2 regions of the Sphingomonas sp. M1-B02 genome follow, and region 1 is predicted to be linked to the other one. Evidence: predicted binding sites of a transcription regulator. Region 1 holds the regulator's gene; the other holds the start of a gene.
The links. Region 1 encodes LexA, which represses DNA repair genes until DNA is damaged. Its sites were predicted from a motif close to GTTCCNCNCTTGTTCT; they were not measured.

Region 1 (8,656 bases):
GCCGTCCGAGCGGAGCAGGACCATGTCGTCAAGCTCGGCATTGGCGACGGTGACCGAACCCTGGACCTTATCGTCGATCGTGACGCTGCCTTCCTTCGGCGCGCGCAGGCGAACGACGAAGGGCGCATCGGCGGGGGCTTCGCTCGCGTCGCGATCGCGCCAGCGGCCGTCATAGCGCAGCGGCTGCTTGTTGGCGCGCTGTCCGGCGCGCATTGCCTCGAGCTCCTCGGCGGTGGCGAAGCATTTATAGGCGTGGCCGCCCGCTAGCATCTGGTGCGCGACCTCGGCATGGCGCGCGGCGCGCGAGAATTGATAGACGACGTCGCCGTCCCAATCGAGGCCGAGCCAGGTCATGCCGTCGAGGATCGCGGCGATCGCCGGCTCGGTGGAGCGGGCGCGATCGGTGTCCTCGATCCGCAGCAGGAACTTGCCGCCATGGTGGCGGGCGAACAGCAGGTTGAACAAAGCGGTGCGCGCGCCGCCGATGTGGAGGAAGCCCGTGGGGGACGGCGCGAAACGGGTTACGACCGGCTTGGCGCCGGCATCAGATGTTGCGCCCAACCGCGCTTGCTCCCAGACTATGTGATCGATGGCCAGCTCAGCCGCCGAGGCCCCTAGCACGGGGTTTTCCTCCCTACAAATGGGGGCGGGGGGCGCTTTTCGCCAGTTTCGGGACAAGGTCGAGCGCTGGCTGGAGGCCGAGCGCGAACAATTGGTGCTGTGGCTGCCGGTGATGCTCGGGGCGGGAATCGTCGCCTGGTTCCTGCTGCCCGATGCGGGGCGCTGGATCGGGTTCATCGCAGGCGGGGGCGCGATCGGGCTGGTCGGGGTGGCGGCATCGGGGGCGGGGCGGGCGGCGCGCGTGGTGGCGATCGCCGGGCTGGCGATGGCGGCGGGGTGCCTGCTGGTCTGGTGGCGCGCGGAGCGGGTGGCGGCGCCGGTGCTGGCGCGGCCGGCGGTGGTGAGCCTAACGGGGCGAGTCGAACGGGTCGAGGCGTTGCCGGCGCGGGACATGGTGCGGGTCACGCTGGTGCCTTTGGGCCGGGCGGACCTGCCTTCGCTCGTTCGAGTCAATCTGGCCGAGGCCGACGCGCCGAAGGGGCTGGCGCGCGGGGCGGTGGTGCGGCTGCGCGCGCGGCTGATGCCGCCGCCTCCGCCTTCGGTGCCGGGTGCCTATGATTTCGCGCGGGTGGCGTGGTTCATGGGGCTGGGGGCCACGGGGAAGGGGTTTGCGCCGATCGAGGTGGTGCGCGCCGGCGATCCGCCGGGATCGGACCTGCGGGCGCGGCTTTCGGGGCATATCCACGGGCAAATCCCCGGTAGCGGGGGCGGCATTGCGAGCGCGCTGGCGACGGGGGACCGCGGCGCGATCGACGATGCCGATGCCGAGGCGATGCAGCGATCGGGGCTGGCGCATCTGCTCTCGGTGAGCGGGCTGCATGTGACCGCAGTGACCGCGGCGGCGATGCTGGTGGTGCTGCGGCTGCTGGCGCTGAGCCCGACGCTGGCGCTGCGCTGGCGGCTGCCGCTGGTGGCTGCTGGGGCGGGAGCGCTGGCGGCGGTGGGCTATACGCTGCTGACCGGCGCCGAGGTGCCGACGATCCGATCCTGCGTGGCGGCGCTGCTGGTGCTGCTGGCGCTCAGCCTGGGACGCGAGGCGATCACCTTGCGGCTGGTGGCGGCGGGGGCGCTTCTGGTGTTGCTGCTATGGCCCGAGGCGCTGGCGGGACCGAGCTTCCAGCTTAGCTTCGCCGCGGTGACGGCTATCGTCGCGCTGCATGAGAGCCCGCGGGTCCGGGGCTGGTTCGCGCGGCAGGAGGGGGACGGATTCGGGCGGCGGCTGTTGCGCGGACTCGGGTCGCTGCTGCTGACGGGGGTGGCGGTCGAGCTCGCGCTGATGCCGATCGCCTTGTTCCACTTTCACCAGGCCGGGCTGTATGGGGCGCTGGCCAATATCGTTGCGATCCCGCTGACGACGTTCGTGATCATGCCGCTCGAGGCGCTCGCCTTGACGCTCGACCTAGTGGGGTTCGGTGCGCCGGTCTGGTGGCTTACGGCGCGGGCGCTCGATCTGTTGCTGTGGTTGGCGCACACCACCGCTTCGGCGCCGGGGGCCGTCGCGGCGCTGCCGGCGATGCCGGGCGGCGCCTATGCGCTGCTGGTCGGCGGCGGGCTTTGGGTGGCGCTTTGGCGGACGCGGGTTCGCTGGGCGGGCGTCGCGCCGGCGACCATCGGCCTGGTCTGGGCGATGCTGACGCCACCGCCGGACCTGCTGGTGACGGGGGACGGGCGGCATCTGGCGATCCGGGTGGCCGGGGGCGGGATGGCGCTGCTGCGCGAGCGGGCGGGGGACTATACGCGCTCGATGCTGAGCGAGAATAGCGGCGCCGAGGACCAATTGGCCGAGCTTGCCGAGCAGCCCGATGCGCGGTGCAGCCGTGATCTGTGCCTGGTCGAGGTGCGATCGGGCGCGCGACGCTGGCGGGTGGCGGCGACGCGGAGCGCGTATCTGGTGCCCTGGGCCGAGATGATCGCCTTGTGCCGATTGGTCGACGTGGTGGTGAGCGAGCGGCGGTTGCCGCCGGGCTGCACGCCGCGCTGGCTCAAGCTCGATCGGGAGACGCTGGCCAGGACAGGGGGCGTGGCGATCGCCTTTGCGAGCGGGGAGGTGCGCACCGTGCGCAGCGGCGGATCGCATCCCTGGGTTGACCCGCTTACCGTGCAGCCGCCATTTCAGCCCCGAACGGGAGAGCGACGATGATGCGATCGATGGCATTGCTGCTGGGGGCGGCGCTGGCGGGGCCGGCGGCGGCGCAGGACGACTGGGCGAAGATCAAGGCCGAGTGGAACCAGCCGATGGCGCCGTTCCGGATCGTCGGCGACGTCTATTATGTCGGGACGGCGGGGCTGTCGGCGTTCCTGATCACTTCGCCGCGCGGGCATATCCTGATCGACGGGGCGATGGCGGAGAGCGTGCCGCAGATCGCGGCGAATATCGAGACGCTCGGATTCAAGCTGCGCGACGTGAAGATATTGCTGATCAACCATGCCCATTGGGACCATAGCGGCGGGCTTGCCGCACTGAAGCGGCGGACCGGCGCCAAACTCTATGCCAGCGCCGCGGACCGGCCGGCGCTGGAGGCGGGGTGGATGGACTATCGGCCCGAGCAGGAGCGAGTCGCGCCGGTGAAGGTCGACAAGGTGATCGCCGATGGCGAGGTGATCGCTTTGGGCGGGAACAGGCTGACCACGCGGCTGACCCCGGGGCACACCAAGGGTTGCACGAGCTGGACGACATCGGTCCCGGCAGGCGCAGACACGCTGAACCTGCTGTTTGCCTGCAGCATCACGGTCGCGGGCCAGCCGCTGACGCCCGGCAAGGGCTATGACGCGGCGGCCAGCGATTTCAGCGCGACCTTTGCCAAACTGCGGACCCTGCAGGCCGACATCTTCCTGGCATTTCACCCCGCCGCATTCGACATGGCTACGAAGCGGGCCAGGCAGGAAGCGGGCAATGCAAATGCCTTTGTCGACCCGACCGAACTGCCCCGGCGCATCGCCGCGGCGGAGACGGCGTTCGAGGCCGAGCTCGCCGCGGCTCAGTAGCGGCGGAGCAGCCCGGCGAGCTTGCCCTGGACGCGGATCTGATCGGGGCGATAGCGCTGGGCGTCGTAGCTGCGGTTGGCCGGATCGAGCCGGACCATCGCGCCTTCCTTGCGGAAATATTTGAGCGTCGCTTCCGAATCGTCGATCAACGCCACGACGATCTCGCCGTCGCGGGCGACGTCGGTGCGGCGGATGAGCGCGAAATCGCCATCGAAGATGCCGGCCTCGACCATCGAATCGCCGGCGACTTCGAGCGCATAATGTTCGCCCGAACCGAGCAGAGCGGCGGGGACGGGGAGCATCGTCGAGCCTTCGAGCGCCTCGATCGGGGTGCCCGCGGCGATCCGGCCGTGCAGCGGAATCTCGACCACATCGTTGGCGGGCGACGGCAAGGACGACGGACGTGGCGTGGATTTGTCAGCCTTGGCCGGAGTGGCGACCTTGGCGTCGCCGCGCTCGGGCATGCGCAGCACTTCGAGTGCGCGGGCGCGATTGGGCAGGCGACGGATGAACTCACGTTCCTCGAGTGCGCTGATCAGGCGGTGCACGCCCGACTTGGACTTGAGATCGAGCGCCTCCTTCATCTCCTCGAACGAGGGCGACACGCCGGTCTCGTTCAGACGATCGTTGATGAAGCAGATCAGCTCGTGCTGCTTGCGCGTAAGCATGCGGTTCCTCCGTCCAGAACAGACTGGGAACGTTTATGCAATGTTCCGCGCCCATGTCAAGCGATGTCGAGGATTTGCACCGAGTCGCCGGGATTCGCGGCCGGAGCATGCGGCGGACGCAGAATGAGGCACCGGGCGCGCGCGAGGGTGCGGAGCATCGAACTGTCCTGGATCGTCGAGGCGAAGGCGCGGCCGTCGCGCAGTTCGGCGCGGAGGTAATCGGTGCGGTGATCGTTGGCCGGGAGGGGCTCGCCGAGCGGCGTCGCGCGGGTGCGCGGCAGCGGATCGGCGGCGCCGGAGAGAAGGGCGACCAAAGGGCGCACGAACAAAAGGGTGGTGACGAAGGCCGAGACGGGGTTGCCGGGGAGGCCGACGACGAGCGTCTTTCCGAGCCTGCCCGCCATCATCGGCTTGCCCGGGCGGAGTGCGACGCGCCAGAAGTGGACCGCGCCGCCGGCGGCTTCGAGGGCGGGGCGGACGAGATCGTGATCGCCGACCGAGGCGCCGCCGCTGGTGACGAGCAGATCGGCACGGACGGCCCGGAAAGCGGCCTCCAGCGCGTCGGCTTTGTCCGGAAGAATGCCGAGATCGAGAATTTCGACCGGCAGGTCGGCGAGCTGGGCTGCGAGCATCAGCCGATTGGTCTCGGGCAATTGGGCGTCGGCAACGGGTGCGCCGGGGGGTACGAGTTCGTCGCCGGTGGCGGCGATCGCGACACGGACCCTGCGGCGAACCAGCACCCTGCCGTGGCCGGCGGAACCGGCGACGGCGAGACGCGCGGGGGTGAGACGCTCACCGGCGCGGATCAGCGGGTCGCCCTCGGCGAAGTCGAGCCCGCGGCGGCGAACGTTGCGGCCAAGCCGTGCCGGGCCTTCGCCGGCGAGCGCGAGCGCCTCGCCCTCGCGCGATGCCTCTTCCTGGATCAGGACGGTGTCCGACCCCGCGGGCAGCGGCGCGCCGGTAAAGATACGGGTGGCCTGGCCCGACGCCACGATACCAGCAAAGGCGCGCCCCGCGGCACTCTCGCCGATCACGGTCCAGGGGCCGGGCATGTCGGCGAATCGGATCGCATAGCCGTCCATCGCCGAAAGGTCGGCGCTGGGCTGGGTGCGCAGGGCGATGACGTCCTCAGCCGCCCAGCGGCCGGCTGCCTGGGAAAGCGCGACGCGTTCAGCCTCGAGCGGGGCGCCCAGCGCCAGGAGCCTGGATTGCGCTTCTTCGACGGGGAGCAAAGCCATGGGTGCAGCCTTGGGGCCACAGGGTGCCCCGGCGCAAGGCCCTCAAGGGGTCAGGCGGCCGCCGGTGAGCAGGCCCAGCTCGCGCGGGCGCAGCGGCAGGCGGAATTCGCAGAGGATGCGACCGTGCCCGGCTTCGACCACGCTGGCCGGTCCGCCGCCGATTTCGGGCAGCGAAATCCACAGCTGGGCGCCGGGGAGCACCGAGGCCTGGGTCTCCAGCTCTATGAGATGGGTGGTGAGCGCGCGGACGCGGGCGTTCCACCAGCGTGCGCCTTCGCGGATGCTGGCAGGAGAATTGACCGGGATGGCATGCTTGTCGGGGATCATGCTGGCCGGCTCGCTGCCGATCGGTGGCGGTGCGGGGGCGGGGCGGATGCGCTGGACGTTGCGCAGCCAGGGCATAAGCGTCTGCCAGCCTAGACCTTCCTCGAATTCCACGCCGGCCTGACCGTCCTGGATCCAGCGGATCACTCCCTCGAGTGGACGCAGACCATCGAAGGTGACCTCGATCTTGTCGTCGCGCGAGAGCGCGAGGCGGGTATCGATGCCCACGCCGCCCTGGGAGATGTTGCGGGTGCGCGCGAGCTCGACCTGGGCGCCCGCGCGGACGAAGATAGTCTGGTGGATTTCGACACGCGGCATCGTCCGTCGTTCGTCGGGCAGGTTGACGAGGTTGCGCGCGAGCGTACCGATCACGTCGATCGGCGCGTCGAACAGGAAGCCCGCCTCGCCATCGGCGCACCAATCGACCTTGCCGGCGAGGCTCTGGCCGTTGGCGAGCTCGAGATGCATCTCCTCATGCTGTTGCAGTTCCGCCTCGATCGCGAGCGTGGCGCCGGCGGCGCTGAGCTTCTGCAGCGCGCAGGGCAGCCTCATTTCCGCGCCGACCAGGCACGCCGAATCGAGTTCGGCATGCGGTTCGGCGCGATCGAGCAGCGCGCGAGGAGGATCGGCCGCCAGCGAGAATATCGTTGCCGACCTGAGTGGTTGCGTCATCAAAGCCTGTTCCGCCCCCAAGGGCCCCGCTGCGACGCTAGCGGCCGCCGTTGAAGGTGGGGTTAAGCGACGAGGTTGCGGAAACCCTAATCGCGGTCGGGCGCGCCGAGCGGGAAGAAGTGGCGATAGGGCCGCCCCTCGTCGACGGCGCGGGCCACGCTGGGGCGGGACAGCAGCCGCGCGCGATAGGCTATGAGGTTCGTCCATTGCTCGGCGATCGGATGGACCCAGTCGGCGTAGAAAAGCGACGGCGCGGCGGCGCAATCGGCGAGGCTGAACGCGCCCGCGGCCCATTCGCGCCCTGCCATGCGGGCGTCGAGCCAGGCATAGACGGTGTCAAGCGCGGCGACGGCATCGGCCATGGCGCGGGGATAGCGATCCGCCTCCGGGCGCAGGCTATCGAACACAGGCCCCTGCATCGCATGCATCACATAATTGTCGAAGATGCGGTCCATCATCCGCACGTCGATCGCGGCATCGGGATCGGCCGGGATCATCGGCCTGGCACCCGGATGGTGGAGCTGGAGATGCTCGATGATCGTGCTGGTCTCGAGGATCGTGCGATCGCCGTCGACCAGGATCGGGAATTTGCGCAGGGGCCAGCGCGCCGCGAGTTCGGCGCAATTCGCCTCGTGCGCGCCATCGAGCATGCGGAGTTCGAAGACCGTATGATTCTCGTAGAGCGCGATCAGCACCTTCTGGCAGTAAGAGGAGAAGGGATGGGCGAAGAGCTGGAGCATGGTTTCGCCATGCTATTGCGCGAAGCTGCAGGTGTCGAGACGGGAGGCGCGGAATGACGGAGCTGGTGCGGTGCGGCTGGGCGCAGGGCGATCCGGTGATGGAGGCCTATCACGATGCCGAATGGGGCGTGCCGGTGCGCGATTCGCGGATGCTGTGGGAGATGCTGATGCTCGAGGGCTTCCAGGCGGGGCTTTCGTGGCGGACGATCCTGCACCGGCGCGAGGGGTTTCGCCGCGCCTTTGCCAAGTTCGATCCGGCGCAGGTGGCTGCGTTCGGCGCAGAGGATGTCGAGCGGCTGATGGGCGATGCCGGGATCATCCGGGCGCGGGCGAAGATCGAGGCGACAATCGGCGCGGCGCGGATCTATTGCGCGATGGAGGCGGCGGGGGAGAATTTCTCGGACTGGGTCTGGGGGCTGGCGGGGGGCGTGCCGCAGGTCAATGACGGGGTCCATGTGCCGGCCAGCACGCCGGTTTCCGAAGCGATGTCGAAGGCGTTGAAGGCGCGGGGGTTCAAGTTCGTCGGGCCGGTGATCGTTTATGCCTGGATGCAGGCGGTGGGGATGGTGAACGACCATGCGCCGGACTGTTTTCGGCGGGGGGAGGTTTAAGGCTTTCCCTCTCCCCTTGTGGGCGCATCGGGTCGGTCATGCCCCCAGCATGATCTAAACAGCGCGGGGCGCTGTTTACCCGATGCGGGAGGGAGCCGACGAAGTCGGCGGAAGGGTGAGGGGGAGTGAGACTCAGTCCCCCTCATCCTTCCCACTCGCTTCGCGAGCGGGCCCATCATCAGGTCGGCCATGCTCCCAGCATGGCCTGAACAGCGCGGGGCGCTGTTCACCTGATGATCTTCTCCCACAAGGGGAGAAGGAGTTTAAGCCTTAATCCCCTGATTTGCCGCCGGTCTTGGAAAGCAGCCGGACGCCGTCGATCACCATGGCTTTGTCGATCGCCTTGGCCATGTCGTAGACCGCCAGCAACGCGACGCTGGCGGCAGTTAGGGCTTCCATTTCGACGCCGGTCTTGCCTTCGGTGGCGGCGGTGGCGGTGACGGTGACGCCGGTCTCGTCGGGGGCGAGGTCGATCGCGACCCGAGTGAGGGGGAGCGGGTGGCAGAGCGGGATCAGCTCGGCGGTCTTCTTGGCGGCCATGATGCCGGCGATGCGCGCGGTGGCGAGGACGTCGCCTTTCTTTGCCGCGCCTTGCCGGATCGCGGCGGCGGCTTCCGCGGACATGGTGATGCGGCCGGTGGCCACGGCTTCGCGGGCGGTGACGGGCTTGCCGGCGATGTCCACCATGTGCGCGGCGCCGGTTGCGTCGATATGGGTGAGGGTCATGACTCCCTCTCCCGTTGGGAGAGGGAAGCGGTGGGAAGGGTGAGGGCAGCAGCAGGAAGCGCGAGATTGTC
Region 2 (8,656 bases), 1.8 Mb from region 1:
CACATCGCCTGAATTCCGATCCGGGTGGCGAGCGTATCGACCAGAGGCGCAAGGTCGGGTGCGGTCGCTTCGTCGAGCCGCTCGACGAAGGGCTCGGCCCCCAGCAAGCCGCTGCGACGGACATGCAGCGCGATCGCATCCACGCCATAGCCGGGCTCGACCTGCTCGATCCGCCGCGTGAACAAGCGCAGCAGATGCGCGGGATCGCGGTTGGGCCGGGCGAGGCCGATTCGGATGCGTTGCGGCACGCCGTCGATCCGATCGGCGATCAACTCGATGCGCAGCGCGCCAAGCCCCTTTTGCTCGAGCGCGGTGGCGAGGCGCGGGACGAGCTGGCCCAACCAATATTCGATGGCCTCGGGCGTAGCGATCGGCTCGGCGAAACGCTGGACGATGGCGATCGGCTCGGGCGGGATCACCGGATCGAGCGGCTCGGGAAGCCCGCCCAGCGCCTGTTCGAGCCGCGCCACCAGCCCGCCGCCGAACCGCCGGACTAGCGGCGCGCGCGGCATCGCCAGCAATTGTGCGATGCGCTCTACGCCCAGGCGGTGGAGCAGTTCGATCGCGGCGGGATCGATGCGCAGCGCTTCGATCGGCAACGGCGAAAGTGCCTGGGCGTGCTCACCGGTGGGGCAAACGCATTCGCCATCCGGTCGGAAATGCGCAAGCGCCCATGCCGCACCCGCGGTGTCGGCAATCGCTACGCGTGCGGTCACCCCCATTCGGGCGAGCAGCCGCACCAGCCGTCGCGCCATCGGCGCCTCGCCGCCGTGCAGATGCGCGACTCCGCTCAGGTCGAGGAACAAGGTCGCATCGTCGGCGATCGCCACGCTCGGCGACCAGCGCTGCGCCAGCGCCACGGCGAGCCGGTGCAGATCGGCGCGATCGCTCTCGGGATCGGCGGGACGGATGTCGAGCCCCGGCACCTGTGCTCGCGCCTGGGTCAGCGCCATCCCCGGCCGGATGCCGAGCGCCTGTGCGCCCGGGCTGGCGGCGGCGATCAGCACCTGGTTGCCGGTGCGGATAGAGGTGACCAGCAATTCCTCCCCGAGCTTGCTCGGGGAGGGGGACCGCTCGCGAAGCGCGTATTGGAGGGGCGGCGGACGAAGTCCGCCGACTGGCGTTGGCGGCCCCTCCACCACGCTGCGCGTGGTCCCCCTCCCCGAGACAAGCTCGGGGAGGAATGCGGGAGCCCCCCCCTCATCGGGCGGCATCGCCCGGAAGGGATGCCCCACCGCCTCTTCGCGTCGCCCCACCTCATGCCGAGCGGGTCGCACGTGCGCGGGAGCATCCCCCCGTGCCCAGCGCGCGCCGGGGCGCCAGCCGCCGCCGCGCGGCGCCGAACAGGCATTCTCCTGCTCGGCCGCGGCGGCCGCCTGGAGCGGCTCCAGCGATAGGGGCGCCGCCTCAGGCGGCGTGCGCGCGTCTGCCCGCCGCAGCCGGTCGAGCGGCCACATCGGCAGGTAGAGCGCAGCGACCCGATGCATCGCAGGCCTCCACTTCGAGGTTGAAGGAGTCGCCGCCGCGCTGGCGGACGAGATCGAGCTTCCAGCGCGCGCGCCCCACGCCCGCCACCGGCAAGGGGGTCGAGGGTGCGCAGGCGATTCGCCAGCGGGTGATCGCCGCCGAGGGCGCGCCGAGCGGATCGACGCCTTCGCGGGCATGGCGCTTGAGCAGCAAGGCGATCGTCCGCCCGCCCTCCGCCGCCAGTTGCAGCCGCCGGGTCGCGGGCATGCCGACCCGCTTGACCTCGCCGATCACCGCGCCCAGCCCGCGATGGCGCAGCCCCTCCTCCATGATTGCGAGCAGTTCGTCATCGTCGCGCGCCTCGGCATAAAGCAGCCGCTTGGGATCGAGCCCGGCTTGCGACAGGCCCGGCGCGAACAGATCGCGCCGCCGCACCACCCACAACACCGGACCCCAGGCGCGCGCCGCGATTCCCGCCATGAACAAAGTCGCCGCGCAATCGTCGGCGATGTCGGCGCTGGCGCCGGCAATCTCGTGGAGCGAATCGAGTCGAAGCCCGCTATTGGCCAGCTTCGAATCGAGCGGCCCGACCCCGAACGGCAGCACCGGCCGCCGGCGAAAGCCGCCGGTCTCCATCGCGCGCAATTGCTCGCGAAGCTGGGCCAATTTAGCAGAATCGGGCATGGACGGGCGACTCGGGAACGCAGAATGTTCCTATTCTGTTCTTATGTCCTCCGGAGTCAACCGCGTAACGTGCCTACTTCTTCATCGCTGTCCCATGCGATGATCCGCCCTGCATCAAGGTCAGCCCTACTGACCTACTCGACAGCGGCTTTGAAATTTTATAACAAGAGCCTGAAAGCGATTCCGTGCGTTCTAACCAGCACGGATCCTGGATGGAGAGACAATGGACGCCCCGCGCGCCAACCTGCCGCCGCTCACGCTGCACGTACCCGAGCCCAAGTTCCGCCCGGGCGACGAGGCCGACTTCAGCGACGTCGACGTGCCGCCCGCGGGCTCTGCGCGTCGGCCCGACACTGCGGCCCCGGCCGACAGCTTCCACGAGCTGGCGTATACGCTGGTCCGCGTTCTCGACGACGAAGGCCGCGCGGTGGGGCCCTGGGACCCGCGGCTCGATGCAGACGCCAAGCGCCGCATGCTCCGCAACATGGCGCTCACCCGCGCCTTCGACGAGCGCATGTTCCGCGCCCAGCGCCAGGGCAAGACCAGCTTCTACATGAAGTCGACCGGCGAGGAGGCGGTGTCGGTCGCCGCGGCGATGGCGCTCGCCAGCGACGACATGTGTTTCCCCTCTTATCGCCAGCAGGGCATCCTGCTTACCCGCGGCTACAGCCTCGTGCTGATGATGAACCAGATCTATTCGAACCGGGGCGATCCGCTCCAGGGCCGCCAGCTGCCGATCATGTATTCGGCCAAGGATCACGGCTTCTTCTCGATCTCGGGCAATCTCGCGACGCAATATCCGCAAGCGGTCGGCTGGGCGATGGCGAGCGCCGCCAAGGGCGACAGCCGGATCGCCGCGACCTGGTGCGGCGAGGGTTCTACCGCCGAGGGCGACTTCCACTCGGCCTGCACCTTCGCCAGCGTCTACCGCGCCCCGGTCATCCTCAACGTCGTCAACAATCAATGGGCGATCAGCTCTTTCTCGGGCTTCGCCGGCGCCGAAGCGACGACCTTTGCCGCGCGCGCCGTGGGCTATGGCATCGCCGGACTGCGGATCGATGGCAATGATGCGCTGGCGGTCTATGCGGCAACGCAATGGGCGGCCGAGCGTGCGCGCACCAACCAGGGCCCGACGCTGATCGAGCATTTCACCTATCGCGCCGAGGGCCATTCCACTTCCGACGATGCTTCGGCCTATCGGTCGGCGGGCGAGCCCAACGCCTGGCCGCTCGGCGACCCGATCCGCCGGCTCAAGGACCACCTTATTGCGATCGGCGAGTGGGACGAGGCGCGCCACGCCGCGCAGGATCTCGAGCTCGCCGAGGAAGTGAAACGCGCCCAGAAGGAAGCCGAGAAGAATGGCGTCCTCGGCCACGGCATGCACCAACCGTTCGACACGATGTTCGAAGGCGTGTTTGAGGAAATGCCCTGGCATCTCAAGGAGCAATGCGAACAGATGATCGCCGAGCGCAAGGCCGCGGGGATATGAGCGCCGCCGTGGACGAGGCTGGCGCCACCACCCGCATGAACATGATCCAGGCGATCAACTCCGCGATGGACGTGATGATGGCGCGCGATTCCGATGTCGTCGTGATGGGCGAGGATGTCGGCTATTTCGGCGGCGTCTTCCGCGCCACTGCGGGCCTCCAGGCGAAGTTCGGCAAGACCCGGGTGTTCGACACGCCGATCACCGAAATCGGGATCATCGGCGTCGCGATCGGCATGGGGGCCTATGGTCTGCGCCCGGTCCCTGAAATCCAGTTCGCCGATTATATCTATCCGGCGCTCGACCAGCTGGTCTCGGAGGCCGCGCGGCTGCGCTATCGCTCGGCGGCGGACTTCATCGCCCCGATCACCGTCCGCTCGCCGTTCGGCGGCGGCATCTTCGGCGGCCAGACGCATAGTCAAAGCCCCGAGGGCATCTTCACCCATGTCTCGGGTATCAAGACGGTGATCCCGTCCAACCCCTATGACGCCAAGGGGCTGCTGATCTCGGCGATCGAGGACAATGACCCGACGCTCTTTTTCGAGCCCAAGCGCATCTATAACGGCCCGTTCGACGGCCATTACAATCGCCCGTCGAAGAACTGGTCGAACCACCCGATGGGCGAAGTGCCCGAGGGTTATTACAAGATCCCGCTCGGCAAGGCCGCCACCGTCCGTGAGGGCGAAGCAGTCACGATCCTCTGCTACGGCACGATGGTCCATGTCGTCGCGAGCACCATCGACGAGATGGGCGTGGATGCCGAAATCATCGATCTGCGCACGCTGATCCCCCTCGATATCGAAGCAATCGAGCAATCGGTGAAGAAAACCGGCCGCTGCATGATCGTCCATGAGGCCACCCGCACCGGCGGCTTCGGCGCCGAGCTTTCCGCGCTGGTCCAAGAGCGCTGCTTCTACCATCTCGAAGCCCCGATCGAGCGCGTCACCGGCTTCGACACGCCCTATCCCCACAGCCTCGAATGGGCCTATTTCCCGGGCCCGGTGCGCATCAGCGAGGCGCTCAAGAAACTCCTGAAGGACTGATCCGCATGGCTCGCTTTACCTTTCGCCTGCCGGATATCGGCGAAGGCATCTCAGAGGCCGAGATCGTCGCCTGGCACGTGCGTGTCGGCGAGCGGGTCGAGGAGGACATGCCGGTTGCCGACATGATGACCGACAAGGCTACGGTGGAGATGGAGTCGCCGGTCTCGGGCGTGGTCGTCGAGCTTGCCGGCGAAGTGGGCGATCAGGTCGCGATCGGCTCGGCCCTGATGATCGTCGAGACCGATGCCGAGGAAGGCGCGGTTTCGGAAGAAGTCGAAGAGCAGATCGAGGCGGAGAATCCGGGTGTGGAGGAAGCAATCCTCCCCGGCACGGGGGGGACCGCCGACGAAGTCGGCGGTGGAGGGGGCGAGCCCCAAGCGGTTCGCCCGGAGGAGCGCCCCCTCCACCAGCCTTCGGCTGGTCCCCCTCCCCGTGCCGGGGAGGATAAGGTCCTCGCCTCGCCCGCGGTCCGCGCCCGCGCCCGCGACCTCGGCATCGACCTTGCCTCGATCCGCGCCGAATCCGATCGCCTGCGCCATTCGGATCTCGACGCCTATCTGCGCTACGGCCAGGCCCAGGGCTATCACGCCCCCCACGCCAACCGCGCGCGGCCCGACGAGGCGGTGAAGGTCATCGGCATGCGGCGCCGCATCGCCGAGAATATGGCGGCGTCGAAGCGCGCGATCCCGCATTTCGCCTATGTCGAGGAAATCGACGTCACCGCGCTGGAGGCGATGCGCGCCGACCTGAACGACAATCGCGGCGCGCGGCCGAAACTGACGATGCTTCCGCTCATGATCGTCGCGATCTGCCGGGCGATCCCCGATTTCCCGATGATCAACGCGCGCTATGACGACGAGGCCGGGGTGGTGACGCGCCATGGCAGCGTCCATCTCGGCATGGCGACGCAGACCGACGCCGGGCTGATGGTCCCCGTGATCCGCGACGCGCAGGATCGCAACGTCTGGCAGCTCGCCAGCGAGATCGGCCGCCTTGCGGAGGCGGCACGGAGCGGCAAGGCCAAGAGCGAGGAACTCAGCGGCTCGACGCTCACCATCACCTCGCTCGGGCCGCTCGGCGGCATCGCCACCACGCCGGTGATCAACCGGCCCGAAGTCGCGATCATCGGCCCCAACAAGATCGTCGAGCGGCCCATCTTCCAGGGCGACGAGATCGTCCGGGCGAAGCTGATGAACTTGTCGATCAGCTGCGATCACCGCGTGGTCGACGGCTGGGATGCGGCCAGCTACGTCCAGGCGCTCAAGAAACTGCTCGAGACGCCGGTTTTGCTGTTCGCCGACTGATGGGCGAGCTGGTCAATCTTCGCCAGGCGCGCAAGCGAAGCGACCGTCGCACGCGCGAGGCGGTGGCGGCCGCCAACCGCGCCAAGCGCGAGGATTGAGCATGGCGCATCATCTGCTGGTCTACGATCTTGCCCCTGACTATCTCGACCGTCGCGGCGAATTTCGCGACCGGCATCTCGCGCTCGCCTGGGCCGAGTCGGAACACGGTACGCTGCTACTCGCCGGCGCGGTCGGCGATCCCGTCGAATCGGCGTTGCTGCTCTTTACCGATCCCCAGGCCGCCAGCGCTTTCGCCGAGGCCGACCCTTATGTCGCCAATGGGCTGGTCACCAAGTGGCGCGTGCTGCCTTGGGCGACGGTGGTCGGCGAGCAGGCCGCCGGCCCGGTGCGGCCTTATTCGGGCGCGTAGACCGATCGGCTGAGCGCCGCACGCACCAGTTCGCGGCCTTCGCGGATCCGCTCGGTCGCGGCGCGCTCGATCCGGCTCGTTTCGCCAGCAATGGCGAGCCGCCGCTGCACGATCGCGTCATGGCGCGCCTTGTCGGCATCGCTGTTGAAGCCGAAATAGGCGCTCTGGTTCGTCCAGCTCCGCTTGGCCAGCAGCACGCATAGCTCGGACGTCGCGTCGAGCTGTGCAAGCTGGTTCGTCAGCACCGGATCGCTGCCGCCGGTGGCGATCGGACCGGCCATCGTCCCGATCCCGCGTCGCGCCGTCTCGGGCAGAGACACAGCCGCCAGCGCCTGCTCCAGCTCCGCACGGCGTTCGGCCCGCCGGGCGAACTGCCCCCGCGCCATCGCCTTGATGTCCTCGACCGCACCGCAATTGGCGATCGCTCGCCCGTCTTGCTCGAGCAGATAGGGGCTGTTGAGCGTCCCTACGCCGAACCTGCCCAGCGCTTTCATATAGTCGCGCTGGTCCTGCGCGTCGCTCTGCACGATCGTCACGAAGGCGCGCGACAGCCGTCCGCGCGACCCGGCGCCCGCGGGCAATTGCACTGAGCCCTGTGCGCCGAACTCGACTTCCGCGAAGCCGCTCGCATCGGTGCGCGCCTGTGTTTGATATTGGCCGTGCGCGACCGTCCCGGCCACCGCCCCCGCGCCGAGCAGAAGCAGCAGCGATCCGGCTTTCCACCCGAGCGGTGCACGCCGCGTCGTCACGACATAGCCGATCGCCCACAGCAACCCGCCGAACGCCGCGCCGGTGCCGATCAGCGTCGCGTAGGGCATTCGGGGCAGCAGAGCGGGCGCCCCGAGCGCAGCCACCACCAGCAAGGCGCAGCCCGCCAGCGTCGCCAGGATCGGGCTGCCTTGCGGCACGCGAGCGCCCGCTTCTTCGACGTCGTCCATGATCGTCCCCCGTTCGCCACACCCTAATCGGCAGGCCAGCGGCTCGCAACGACGCTTTAGCCGCACATAGCGAGCCTTGCTTGCGCTGCGCCGCACAATGGAGTGGAGGATCGGCATGATCCAAAGCACCGCACCCGACGCCAAGGGCCTAGCGCTAGGAGTGGGCGCCTATACCTTGTGGGGAATCCTTCCGCTCTACATCCACTTGCTGCGCGACGTGCCGGCGCTGCAGTTCCTCGCGCATCGCGTGCTCTGGTCGCTCGTCCTGCTGGCGATCGTCGTAGTGCTGTTCCGCCGCGTACCCGCTTTGATCGCCGCCGCGCGCGGGCGGACCCTGCTCTATCTGGTCGGAAGTGCCGCGCTGATCGCGGTCAACTGGACGGTCTATATCTGGGCAGTCCAGAACGATCATGTCCTCGAGGCGAGCCTCGGTTATTTCATCAACCCATTGGTCAATGTCGCGCTGGGCATCGTCCTGCTCGGCGAGCGGTTGCGGCGCTGGCAGGGGGTGGCCATCGCCATTGCTGCGGTGGGCGTGCTGATCCTGGTGGCGAGCGGCGGCGGCGCGCTGTGGGTTTCGCTCACGCTCGCGGTCACCTTTTCGCTCTATGGCCTGCTGCGGAAGATCGCGGCGATCGACGCGCTCGGCGGATTGACCGTCGAGACCCTGCTGCTCGCCCCCGCCAGTCTGGCGCTCTTGCTCTTTGCCGCGGAGGGTGGCGACGGGGCATTCGGCCAATCCACCCATATCGATCTGCTGCTGATCGGCGCCGGAGTCGTTACCGCGGCGCCGCTGTTGATGTTCGCCGCCGCCGCGCGCCGGATGCCCTATGCCACGCTTGGGCTGCTCCAATATATCGCCCCGACGCTGCAGTTCGCCGAAGCCGTGCTGATCTTCGGCGAGCCGATGCGCCCGGCGCATATGGTGACCTTCGTGCTGATCTGGGCCGGCTGTGCGCTCTACGCCTGGGACAGCCTGCGCAGCTTCCGGAGCCAGACCACTACCCCCGAATCTGCCGTCTGATATCCCGCGCCTAGAAATCGACGGCGATGCCCTTCAATTCCCAATCGCCATAGCGCGTCGGATCGGTGCCGAGCGGATCGCCGTCGCGTTCGGGCGCCGCGGCATCGGGCTCGGGCACGGGCGGGCTCTCGGACAAATGTGCAGGCGGCTTGAGATGGAGCGGGCGCTGGCCCATGGGCATTGCCTCAATTGATTGAGCGCCCAACATCGGGTCCGACGGCTACGGGATCAAGAACGCGTGACAGACAATAAGCGAATTCAGAATCCCGACGCGCCGGGCGTGTCGACGCGCCGCGCTGCG

Region 2: the regulator LexA is predicted to act here: its motif matches at 2,178-2,193, upstream of OKW87_RS13345 (ImuA family protein).

Annotation. Positions count from the first base shown of each region.
Region 1 covers NZ_CP110679.1:951,602-960,257, reverse strand. The annotation lists gene gltX (glutamate--tRNA ligase) at 1-561, opposite strand, end outside; gene OKW87_RS04610 (ComEC/Rec2 family competence protein) at 641-2,761, shown strand; gene bla (subclass B3 metallo-beta-lactamase) at 2,758-3,606, shown strand; gene lexA (transcriptional repressor LexA) at 3,600-4,274, opposite strand; gene OKW87_RS04595 (molybdopterin molybdotransferase MoeA) at 4,331-5,512, opposite strand; gene OKW87_RS04590 (PilZ domain-containing protein) at 5,555-6,508, opposite strand; gene OKW87_RS04585 (glutathione S-transferase family protein) at 6,595-7,248, opposite strand; gene OKW87_RS04580 (DNA-3-methyladenine glycosylase I) at 7,302-7,859, shown strand; gene moaC (cyclic pyranopterin monophosphate synthase MoaC) at 8,130-8,585, opposite strand.
Region 2 covers NZ_CP110679.1:2,787,246-2,795,901, forward strand. The annotation lists gene OKW87_RS13340 (DUF6504 family protein) at 1-1,487, opposite strand, end outside; gene OKW87_RS13345 (ImuA family protein) at 1,408-2,151, opposite strand; gene OKW87_RS13350 (3-methyl-2-oxobutanoate dehydrogenase (2-methylpropanoyl-transferring) subunit alpha) at 2,375-3,640, shown strand; gene OKW87_RS13355 (alpha-ketoacid dehydrogenase subunit beta) at 3,676-4,680, shown strand; gene OKW87_RS13360 (dihydrolipoamide acetyltransferase family protein) at 4,686-5,984, shown strand; gene OKW87_RS13365 (DUF4169 family protein) at 5,984-6,082, shown strand; gene OKW87_RS13370 (YciI-like protein) at 6,085-6,393, shown strand; gene OKW87_RS13375 (hypothetical protein) at 6,378-7,331, opposite strand; gene rarD (EamA family transporter RarD) at 7,447-8,355, shown strand; gene OKW87_RS13385 (DUF1674 domain-containing protein) at 8,366-8,530, opposite strand; gene OKW87_RS13390 (RsmB/NOP family class I SAM-dependent RNA methyltransferase) at 8,594-8,656, shown strand, end outside.